3 regions of the Schumannella sp. GW821-FHT10F01 genome follow, and region 3 is predicted to be linked to each of the others. Evidence: predicted binding sites of a transcription regulator. Region 3 holds the regulator's gene; each other region holds the start of a gene.
The links. Region 3 encodes HrcA, which represses chaperone genes, less so after heat shock. Its sites were predicted from a motif close to TTNGCACTCGNNNNNNNCGAGTGCNAA; they were not measured.

Region 1: groES (co-chaperone GroES) is a predicted target of HrcA. The motif match lies at 1,951-1,977, and genes of this name have one in related genera.
Region 2: groL (chaperonin GroEL) is a predicted target of HrcA. The motif match lies at 1,200-1,226, and genes of this name have one in related genera.

Annotation. Positions count from the first base shown of each region.
Region 1 covers NZ_JBXASM010000002.1:53,555-56,823, reverse strand. Annotated here, with positions in the region: gene AC1RSJ_RS03300 (ABC transporter substrate-binding protein) at 1-368, opposite strand, end outside; gene rarD (EamA family transporter RarD) at 518-1,435, opposite strand; gene groES (co-chaperone GroES) at 1,578-1,874, opposite strand; gene AC1RSJ_RS03285 (class I SAM-dependent methyltransferase) at 2,003-3,178, shown strand; gene AC1RSJ_RS03280 (DUF4190 domain-containing protein) at 3,182-3,269, opposite strand, start outside.
Region 2 covers NZ_JBXASM010000002.1:266,861-270,129, reverse strand. Annotated here, with positions in the region: gene groL (chaperonin GroEL) at 1-1,154, opposite strand, end outside; gene AC1RSJ_RS04420 (cold-shock protein) at 1,341-1,544, opposite strand; gene AC1RSJ_RS04415 (LytR C-terminal domain-containing protein) at 1,756-2,310, opposite strand; gene AC1RSJ_RS04410 (DUF3263 domain-containing protein) at 2,383-2,706, opposite strand; gene AC1RSJ_RS04405 (DUF2332 family protein) at 2,716-3,269, opposite strand, start outside.
Region 3 covers NZ_JBXASM010000006.1:131,364-134,632, reverse strand. Annotated here, with positions in the region: gene hemW (radical SAM family heme chaperone HemW) at 1-584, shown strand, start outside; gene AC1RSJ_RS09010 (DUF4870 domain-containing protein) at 650-1,162, opposite strand; gene hrcA (heat-inducible transcriptional repressor HrcA) at 1,372-2,397, shown strand; gene dnaJ (molecular chaperone DnaJ) at 2,409-3,269, shown strand, end outside.

The DNA of each region.
Region 1 (3,269 bases), on a different contig from region 3:
GCGTCGCCGATGGTCGGGTTGTCGGTGTCGCTCGAGTCCGTCGCGATCACGCAGGCAGGGGCGCCGTTGACGCCGCCGGCCTCGTTGATCTCGCTCAGGGCCTCGCCGCTGCCGGAGATCGCCGCGGGGCCGAGGTAGGCCAGGCTTCCGGTGAGCGGCAGGAAGGTGCCGAGCTTGAACGTCGTCGAGTAGTCGTCGGACGACGCGCACTCCTTCGCCGCGGTCAGCGCCTTCGCCGACCCGGTGTCGCCCGACTTGTCGCCGGAGGCGGTGTCCGAGCCGGTCGAACAGCCAGCGACGAGGAGGGCGATGGCCGCCGCTCCGGCTGCGCCGGCGACGAGCCGTGCGCGCCAGTTTCGTTCGGTCACGTGGGACCCTTTCTGTGCAGGTGATGCAGGGGAGGGGCTGAGGGCGTGTCCACGCCGACGGCCGTGCATGCACCTTAGCCCTGACCTTGTTTCCGGGATGTGACCGATTCTTTTCGAAACGCGTCCGTTCCCGTCTTGCGGCGCAATCGTTAACGGGCCGTGACCTGAGCGGCCCGTGCGGCACGCAGCTGGTCGAACGTGAACACCGCGAGCGCGAGCCACACCATCGCGAAGCCGACCCACCGCTCGGCCGTCATCCGCTCGTGCAGGATCAGCACGCCGAAGAGCAGCTGCATCACCGGCGTGAGGTACTGCGTGAGCCCGAGGAGCACGAGCGGGAGGCGTCGCGCGGCGCCGGCGAAGAGCAGGAGCGGCACGGCCGTCACCGGCCCGGCCAGCACGAGCAGGAGCACGTGCACCGGGCCGTCCGCGCCGAACGTCAGCCCGTCGACCACCTGCACGACGACGAGCTGGGCGATCGCGACCGGCGTGAGCCAGGCGGTCTCCACGGCGAGGCCGCTCAGCGCGTCGACGCCGCCGCCGAGCTGCTTCTTGACGAAGCCGTAGAGGCCGAACGAGCCGGCCAGCGCCAACGAGATCCACGGCACCTGGCCGTAGCCGACCGAGATCACGATCACCGCCGCGGCGGAGAGGCCGACCGCCGCCCACTGGGCCGGCCGCAGGCGCTCCCGCAGCACGATCACGCCGAGCAGCACGGTGACGAGCGGATTGATGAAGTAGCCGAGCGAGCCCTCCACGACGTGGCCGGTGAGCGAGGCCAGGACGAACACCGTCCAGTTGATGTAGATGAGCACGCCGGCCGCGCCGAGCGCCAGCAGCACCCGCGGGCGTCGGCGGAGCGCGAGGAGCGGACCCCAGCCGCGGAGCACGGTGAGCAGCAGCGCGCAGAACGCGAGCGCGAACAGGATGCGGAAGCCGACGACCTCGAACGGGCCCGCGGGCGCGAGGAGCAGGAAGAAGGCGGGGAGGAAGCCCCAGATGAGATACGAGCCGACGGCGAGCGCGAGGCCCCCGGGTGCGGCGCGGTCGGTTCGGGGCGCGCTCACCGGCTCAGGCTAGCGCCGGGGGAAGCGGCCCCGGATCGCGCGGCCCCCGGACGCGGAACGGCCCCGCCGGCGGATGCCGGCGGGGCCGTTCTCGGTGCGCGCGGGGCGCGGAGCTCGTGACGAGCGGTGCTGCTGAAGCGGATCAGCGCTCGACGACGGCGAGCACGTCGCGGGCCGACAGCACGAGGAGGTCCTCGCCGCCGACCTTGACCTCGGTGCCGCCGTACTTGGAGTAGAGCACGATGTCGCCCACGGCGACGTCGACGGGCACGCGGTTGCCGTTGTCGTCGACGCGACCGGGGCCGACGGCCACGACCTCGCCCTCCTGCGGCTTCTCCTTGGCGGTGTCCGGGATGACGAGACCGGAGGCGGTGACCTGCTCGGCGTCGACCTGGCGGATGACGATGCGATCCTCGAGCGGCTTGATGGAGACCGACACTGCGGAGACCTCTTCTTTCCTCAAAGTCCGTTGGCGCTCTCCGTGCGAGAGTGCCAGGGACGACTCTAGCGCGTCGTTAGCAGTCGTTCAATGCGAGTGCCAGATCCGCTCCCGCGTATCGTGGCCGCGTGGATGCCGGCACGCTGCGCGAGCTGCTCACCCCCGAGGGGCTCCGGCTGCTCGACGAGGTGGGCGCGTCCGCCGACCGGCACGACGTGGTGGGCGCCGTGTCCGCTCTCCGGGCCGCCGGGCACTCCCCCGAGCTCGTCGCCGCGGTGCTGTCGCAGGCCCGCCTCCGCGAGCGCGCGGCCGCGAAGCTCGGGCCGTTCGCCGCGCGGATGCTGTTCACCGCCGACGGGCTCGAGCAGGCGACGCGGCTGCGGGTGGCGGCCCTGCACGCGGGACGCTTCGCCGAGGCCGGCCTGCGCCGCGTCGCGGATCTCGGCTGCGGCATCGGGGCGGACGCGCTCGCGCTCGCGGGGCTCGACCTCGACGTGACCGCGGTGGAGCGGGACGAGGTGACGGCCGCGGTCGCGACCTACAACCTCGCGCCGTTCCCTGCCGCCCGCGTGCTGGCGGGCTCCGCGGAGGACGCGGACCTCTCCGCCGTGGATGCCGTCTGGCTCGACCCGGCACGCCGCAGCGGCGCGCGCCGGCTCGCGGACCCGGCCGACTGGTCGCCGTCGCTCGACTTCGCGTTCGACCTCGCCCGCCGACTGCCGGCCGGCATCAAGCTCGGCCCGGGGCTCGACCGCGACCTGCTGCCGGAGGGCATGGAGGCGCAGTGGGTGTCGGAGGGGCGCGAGGTGGTCGAGCTCGCGATCTGGTCGGGCGCGCTCGCCCGCCCGGGCATCGGCCGCTCGGCGCTCGTGCTGTCCGAGGGCGCGGCGGACGAGCTCACCGCCCCGGCGGACTCCGAGGACGAGGAGCCCGGTCCGCTGGGCGGCTGGCTGTACGAGCCGGACGGCGCCGTCATCCGCGCCCGCCTCGTGGGCGACCTCGCGCGGCGGCTGGCGGGCCGGATGCTCGATCCGACGATCGCGTGGATCACCTCGGACGCGGCGATCCGGACGCCGTTCGCGCAGCGCTTCCAGGTGATCGCGGAGCTGCCGCTCGACGTGCGGACGCTGAAGCGCGAGCTCGAGTCCCGCGGCATCGGCACGGTGGAGATCAAGAAGCGCGGCGTGGACATCGACCCGGCCGAGCTGCGCCGGCGACTCGCCCCGCGCGGCGACGCGTCGGCCACGCTCGTGCTCACGCGAGTCGCCGGACGCCGGGTGGCGATCCTCGCCGAGCGCGCGTAGGACTCAGCTCGAGCCGGCGGCGGCCGCCCCGAAGATGAACACGCCGGTGACGAGCGAGATCACCAGGGTGCCGATCAGGGTCAGCACCACG
Region 2 (3,269 bases), on a different contig from region 3:
ACCTCGGTGGCCGCACCCGCCTTGATGACGGCGACGCCGCCGGCGAGCTTGGCGAGGCGCTCCTGCAGCTTCTCGCGGTCGTAGTCCGAGTCGGTGTTCTCGATCTCGGCGCGGATCTGCTTCACGCGGCCCGCGATGGCGTCGGCCGAGCCGGCGCCCTCGACGATGGTGGTCTCGTCCTTGGTGACGATGACCTTGCGGGCCTGGCCGAGCAGGTCGAGGGTGGCGTTCTCGAGCTTGAGACCGACCTCCTCGCTGATGACCTGGCCGCCGGTGAGGATCGCGATGTCCTGCAGCTGGGCCTTGCGGCGGTCGCCGAAGCCGGGGGCCTTGACGGCGACCGACTTGAAGATGCCGCGGATCTTGTTCACGACGAGCGTGGCCAGGGCCTCGCCGTCGACGTCCTCGGCGATGATCAGCAGCTGCTTGCCCGCCTGGATCACCTTGTCGACGACCGGGAGCAGGTCCTTGATGTTCGAGACCTTGCTGTTGACGATGAGGATGTACGGGTCCTCGAAGACCGCCTCCTGGCGCTCCGGGTCCGTGACGAAGTACTGCGACAGGTAGCCCTTGTCGAAGCGCATGCCCTCGGTGAGCTCGAGCGTCGTGCCGAAGGTGTTCGACTCCTCGACGGTGACGACGCCCTCCTTGCCGACCTTGTCGATGGCCTCGGCGATGAGCGCGCCGATCTCCGGGTCCGCGGCGGAGATGGACGCGGTGGCGGCGATCTCCTCCTTGGTCTCGATCTCCTTGGCGGACGAGACGAGCGCCTCGACGACCGCGGCGCTGGCCTTCTCGATGCCGCGCTTGAGGCTGATCGGGTCGGCACCGGCGGCGACGTTGCGGAGGCCCTCGCGCACGAGCGCCTGGGCGAGCACGACGGAGGTCGTGGTGCCGTCACCGGCGACGTCGTCCGTCTTCTTGGCGACCTCCTTGACCAGCTCGGCGCCGATCTTCTCGTACGGGTCGTCGAGCTCGATCTCCTTGGCGATGGAGACGCCGTCGTTGGTGATCGTGGGGGCGCCCCACTTCTTCTCCAGGACGACGTTGCGACCGCGGGGTCCGAGCGTGACCTTGACGGCGTCGGCCAGGATGTTCAGGCCGCGCTCGAGGCCGCGGCGGGCCTCCTCGTCGAAAGCGATGATCTTTGCCATGAGTTCTTTTCGTCCCTCCCGGACGCTGGTGCTGCGAAGCATGTGTTAGCACTCGATGAGACCGAGTGCCAGGGTTCATTCTGGCACTCGCCTAGGACGAGTGCAAGCCGCGCAGACAGCGCCGGACACGCGACGACGCCGGCCCGCTGCTGCGGACCGGCGTCGTCGATGTCGTCGCGGTGAGGCTCAGGCCAGACGGACGGACTCCGCCTGCGGACCCTTCGATCCGGTACCCACCTCGAAGACGACCTGCTGGCCTTCCTCGAGCACCTTGTAACCCGCCATGTCGATCGCCGAGTAGTGCACGAAGACATCCTGTCCGCCGCCATCGACGGTGATGAATCCGTAGCCCTTCTCGGCGTTGAACCACTTAACGGTTCCGTTGGCCATTCCCTGCTCCTTGCTGTGTTCCGGTGCGAGGCCGGTACCACAGGGGAACGACCACGGCCAGACAGTAACACCTGGCGCCGACGCCGATAAGCCCGGAATCACGGGAAATATGGCGAAATCCGGCGATCGGCACGTGGATTAAACACGGCGGTAACACTGCGGGGCGGAACGGGCCCGGATCGCATCAGGGATAACCCCGAGATGCGCGGTTTCAGCCGGTGTAATCGGCCCCGATGACGATGGTGATCGGGGAGCCGGGATTCGCGTCCGAGAACTGGACGCTGCCGGTGCCGAGCTGCTCGACGAGTCCGCGCGCGACGCCCTCGACGTCGGCGGAGCTGTAGTAGACGACCGTGTCGGCGATGTCGCGGCTCGAGGCGTTCGCCGTGCCCGCGACCGTCCAGCCCTCGGCCTTGAGCTTCGTGCCGACCTGCTCGTCCGCGTCCTCGGTCGTCGTGCCGTTGAGCACGGTGATGGAGGCGTCGACGCCAGCGGGGATCTGAGACGGGTCGGTGATGGCCTTCACCGTGTCCGCGGAGGCGGACGGGCCGGAGGTCGCATCCGCCGTCGAGGCCGGGAAGAGCGGGAGGCTGAAGGAGGGGTCGATGCGCGTCAGCGTGAAGAGGCCGGCGACGACGAGCAGCCCGGTGGCGAGCGCCGCCCAGGCGAAGACGATCCAGCCGCGGCCGGGGCGACGGGGGCCGCGGTGCACCCCGACGACGTGCAGGTCGCGGGGGATGTCATCGAAGCGGTCTCGGTGGCTCATGCGCGGATCGTGGTCCTGGTCTCTCCGGTGCGAGGGGGCCGGTGCACGCCGTGCGGCGGCACCGCACGCGGGTCAGCCGGTGCGGAAGGTCCGCGCGGCGCGTGCCCGGCTCCGCGCCGTCCGAAGCCGCTGGAGGCGGCGGACGAGGAGCGGATCCTCGGCGAGGGCGATCGGGTTGTCGATCACCGCGTGCAGCGTCTGATAGTAGCGGGTGGCCGTGAGGCCCAACTGGGAGCGCACCGCGGCCTCCTTGGCGCCCGCGGTGCCGGTCCAGTCGCGCTCGAACTCGAGCACGCGGCGCTCCAGCTCCGTCGGCTCCTGCACCGGGGCGACCCCGGGCGCGCCGACGTCGCGTCCGGCGCCCGCGGGGCGCGGCGACAGCGACGGCGTGCTCATGGTCGGAGCCTAGGTCGGCGGCGGCCGCTCCCCGAGGAACGACACCCGGTCTCCGTGGGGTGCGCAGGCGGCGATCGGGACGCCGTCCACCGCGAGCAGGAACGGCGACGGATGCGGCGCCGCGAGCCCGGCAGCGGCCGCGGCGACCTCCGGCAGCGCGGAGGCGGACTCGAGCGTCACGGAGCGGACGCCGGCGGCGCGTCCGGCGCCGAGCGCGCGGACCCGGTCGAGCAGCCCCTCCCGATCGGCCGGCGGCAGGTAGACCGCCGTGCCGAGCGAGAGGACGACGAGCACCGCGTCCGCCGGCGCGGTCGCCGCGACGGCGTCGAGCTCGGCGAGCGCGTCGCCGGCGACCACGACGGGCGGGTCGTGCCGGACCGCGTCGAGCGCCGCGCGCAGCCGCGCCCGCCGGTCCGGGCGGTCGGACGGCACCATCGCCTCGAGCCGCCGCCGGTGGTCCGCGCTCCGCGGGTCGAGCGGCGCGAGATCGATGCCCCGCCGCCAGACGATGTCGGGCATCCGCTGCGGCAGGTCGCCGGGCCCGGACACTGCGCAGTCGAGGG
Region 3 (3,269 bases):
AGGAGCCCGACCACGTCTCGGCGTACGCGCTCATCGTCGAACGGGGCACGAAGCTCGCGCGGCAGATCTCCCGCGGCGAGGTGCCGGCGCCCGACGATGACCTGCAGGCCGAGCTCTACGAGCTGGCGGACGACGCGCTCGCCGCGGCCGGCTACTCCTGGTACGAGGTGAGCAACTGGGCGCGCACCCCGGTGCAGCGCAGCCGGCACAACCTGTCGTACTGGACGGGCGAGGACTGGTGGGGCATCGGCCCGGGCGCGCACTCCCACGTCGGCGGCGTGCGCTGGTGGAACGTGAAGCACCCGGCCGCGTACGCGGAGCGGCTCGGCCGCGGCGTGAGCCCAGCCCACGCACGCGAGACGCTCGACGCCGAGACCCGACGGGTCGAGCGCGTGCTGCTGGAGACGCGGATCGTCGACGGGCTCGACGCCGCGGTGCTGGAGCCGGCGGGGCGCACGGCCGTCGCCGGGCTCATCGCGGACGGGCTGGTCGAGCCGGCGCCCGCGTTCCGCGGCCGCATCGTGCTGACGCGGGCCGGGCGGCTGCTCGCCGACGCCGTGGTGCGCCGCCTGCTGCCCGACTGAGCTCCGCCACCCGAGCCCGGACGCAGGAACGGCCGGGCCCCGAGGGACCCGGCCGTTCCGTCAGCTCACTTGATGAAGCGGATGTTGAAGGGGTAGCGGTACGCCTCGCCCGCGTTGACCTTCGTGAAGCCGATGATCGAGAACACGATGCCGAGCACCCACACGACCGGGATCACGATGAGGCCGATGAGCAGGAACGACAGGATGAAGCCGGCGGCCCAGCCGATCAGCAGCGTCAGCTGGAAGTTCAGGGCCTCCTTCGACTCCTGCGTGACGAACGGGCCGCGGTCCTTGAAGACCAGGTAGATGATGAGCGACGGCCAGAGGCCGATGATGCCGCCGAGGTGCGCGAAGCCGGCGTACTGCTTGTCCTCGGCCGGGCTCAGCGGCGGGGCGCCGACGGGCGCGCCGTACTGCTGGCCGGGGGCCTGCTGGTAGCCGGGGCCGGGCTGGCCGGGCTGCTGCTGGTAGCCGGGACCGGGCTGGCCCTGGTACCCGGGCTGTCCCTGGTACCCGGGGTTCGGTGCTCCGGGAGCCGGCTGGTCGCCGGGGCCGGGCTGGGCGGTGGGGTCCGTCATGGGGGTCGGCCTTTCGTCGTCAGGGAGTGCCCCCGATTCTGGGAGGTGCACCCGATCGGCCGGCGGGCGAGCATGGAGTGCCCTCGCCATGCCGATCAGCCCACAAGTTATCGGGTCGCCAGGCGGACTGGCAACGACGGCGCGCGGGAGGCTCGCGCTACACTTGGCAGTCTCCGATGTCGAGTGCCAGGTTCGGGAGGGAGGGCGCCATGGTCTCCGAGCGGGGTCTCGAGGTCCTCCGTGTGATCGTGCAGGACTACGTCGCCAGCCGCGAGCCGGTCGGCTCCAAGTCGATCGTCGAGCGCCACGCGTTCGGCGTGTCCGCTGCGACCATCCGCAACGACATGGCGCTGCTCGAGGAGGAGGAGCTCATCGCGGCACCGCACACCTCCTCAGGACGGGTGCCGACCGACAAGGGCTACCGCGTCTTCGTCGACCAGCTCGCCGATCTGCGCCCGCTGAGCCCGGTGCAGCGCCGCGCGATCGAGGCGTTCCTCGACCAGTCGAGCGACCTCGACGACGTGCTCTCGCGCACCGTGCGGCTGCTGTCGCAGCTGACGAACCAGGTCGCCATCGCCCAGTACCCCGAGTTCGGCAGCGCCCGCGTGCGGCACGTCGAGCTCGTCTCCCTCGGCCCCGGCCGGCTCATGACCGTGCTCATCACGGATGCCGGCCGCGTCGACCAGCGCCTGCTCGAGACCGGCGCGGCCGCCGACGAGGACTACGTGGCCGAGCTGCGCGCCCGCCTCAACACCGACCTGCTGGGCCTCACCCTCGGCGAGGTGCCGCCGGTGCTCCGCGCGCTGCCGGACTCCGTGCCGCCGGCCCGGCGCGAGCTGGTGGAGGCGGTGGCCGCCGCGATCTCGGCGCAGGTCGCCGACACCCGGCAGGACCGGCTCGTGCTCGCCGGCGCCGCGAACCTCGCGCGCACCGAGAGCGACTTCCGCGGCAGCATCTTCCCGGTGCTCGAGGCCATCGAGCACCAGGTCACCCTGCTGCGGCTGTTCAGCGAGATGGACATCGACGAGGCGGGCGTCGCGGCCCGCATCGGCCGCGAGAACGCCGGCACCGGCCTCGAGGAGATCGCGCTGCTCGCGGGCAGCTACTCCGCGCTCGGCGGCAGCACCGCCCGGCTCGGCCTGCTCGGCCCCACCCGTATGGACTACTCGAACAACATGGCGGCCGTCCGCGCCGTCGCCCGCTACCTGTCCCGCCTGCTCGGCGAGACCAGCTAGGAGCTTCATCCGTGGCAACTGTCGACCATTACGAGGTGCTCGGCGTCTCCCGTGACGCCTCGCCCGACGACATCAAGAAGGCGTACCGCCGGCTCGCGCGCGAGCTGCACCCCGACGTCAACCCGAGCGAGGACGCGGCCGAGCGCTTCAAGCAGGTCACGCACGCGTACGACGTGCTGAGCGACCCGCAGCAGCGCCAGCGCTTCGACCTCGGCGACGCCGCGTCGTTCGGCTCTGGCGCGTTCGGCTTCGGCGACATCTTCGAGACCTTCTTCAACAACCAGCGCACCACCGCCGGCCCCCGGTCGCGCACCGAGCGCGGGCAGGATGCGCTGCTGCGCATCGAGGTGGAGCTCGAGGAGGTCGTGTTCGGCTCGCCGCGCGACCTCGAGATCGACACCGCCGTGCTCTGCGACGCCTGCCAGGGCAGCTGCTGCGCGCCGGGCACCCACGCGGTCACCTGCGACATGTGCCGCGGCACCGGCCAGATCCAGCGCTCCGTGCGCTCGCTGCTCGGCAACGTGATGACCTCCGCGCCGTGCGGCACCTGCCGCGGCTACGGCACGGTCATCCCGAACCCCTGCCCGTCCTGCGCGGGCCAGGGCCGAGTCCGCTCGAAGCGCCGCATCGGCGTCGACATCCCGGCCGGCGTCGACACCGGCGTGCGCATCCACCTGCCCGGCGAGGGCGAGGCGGGCCCCGCGGGCGGCGCGAACGGCGACCTCTACCTCGAGGTCAAGGTCAAGCACCACGACGTCTTCAGTCGGAACGGCGACGACCTGCTCGCGACCCTCGAAGTGCAGATGACGGACGCCGTGCTCGGCACGAGCGCCACGCTCACCGGACTCGACGGCCAGCCGATCGACGTCGCC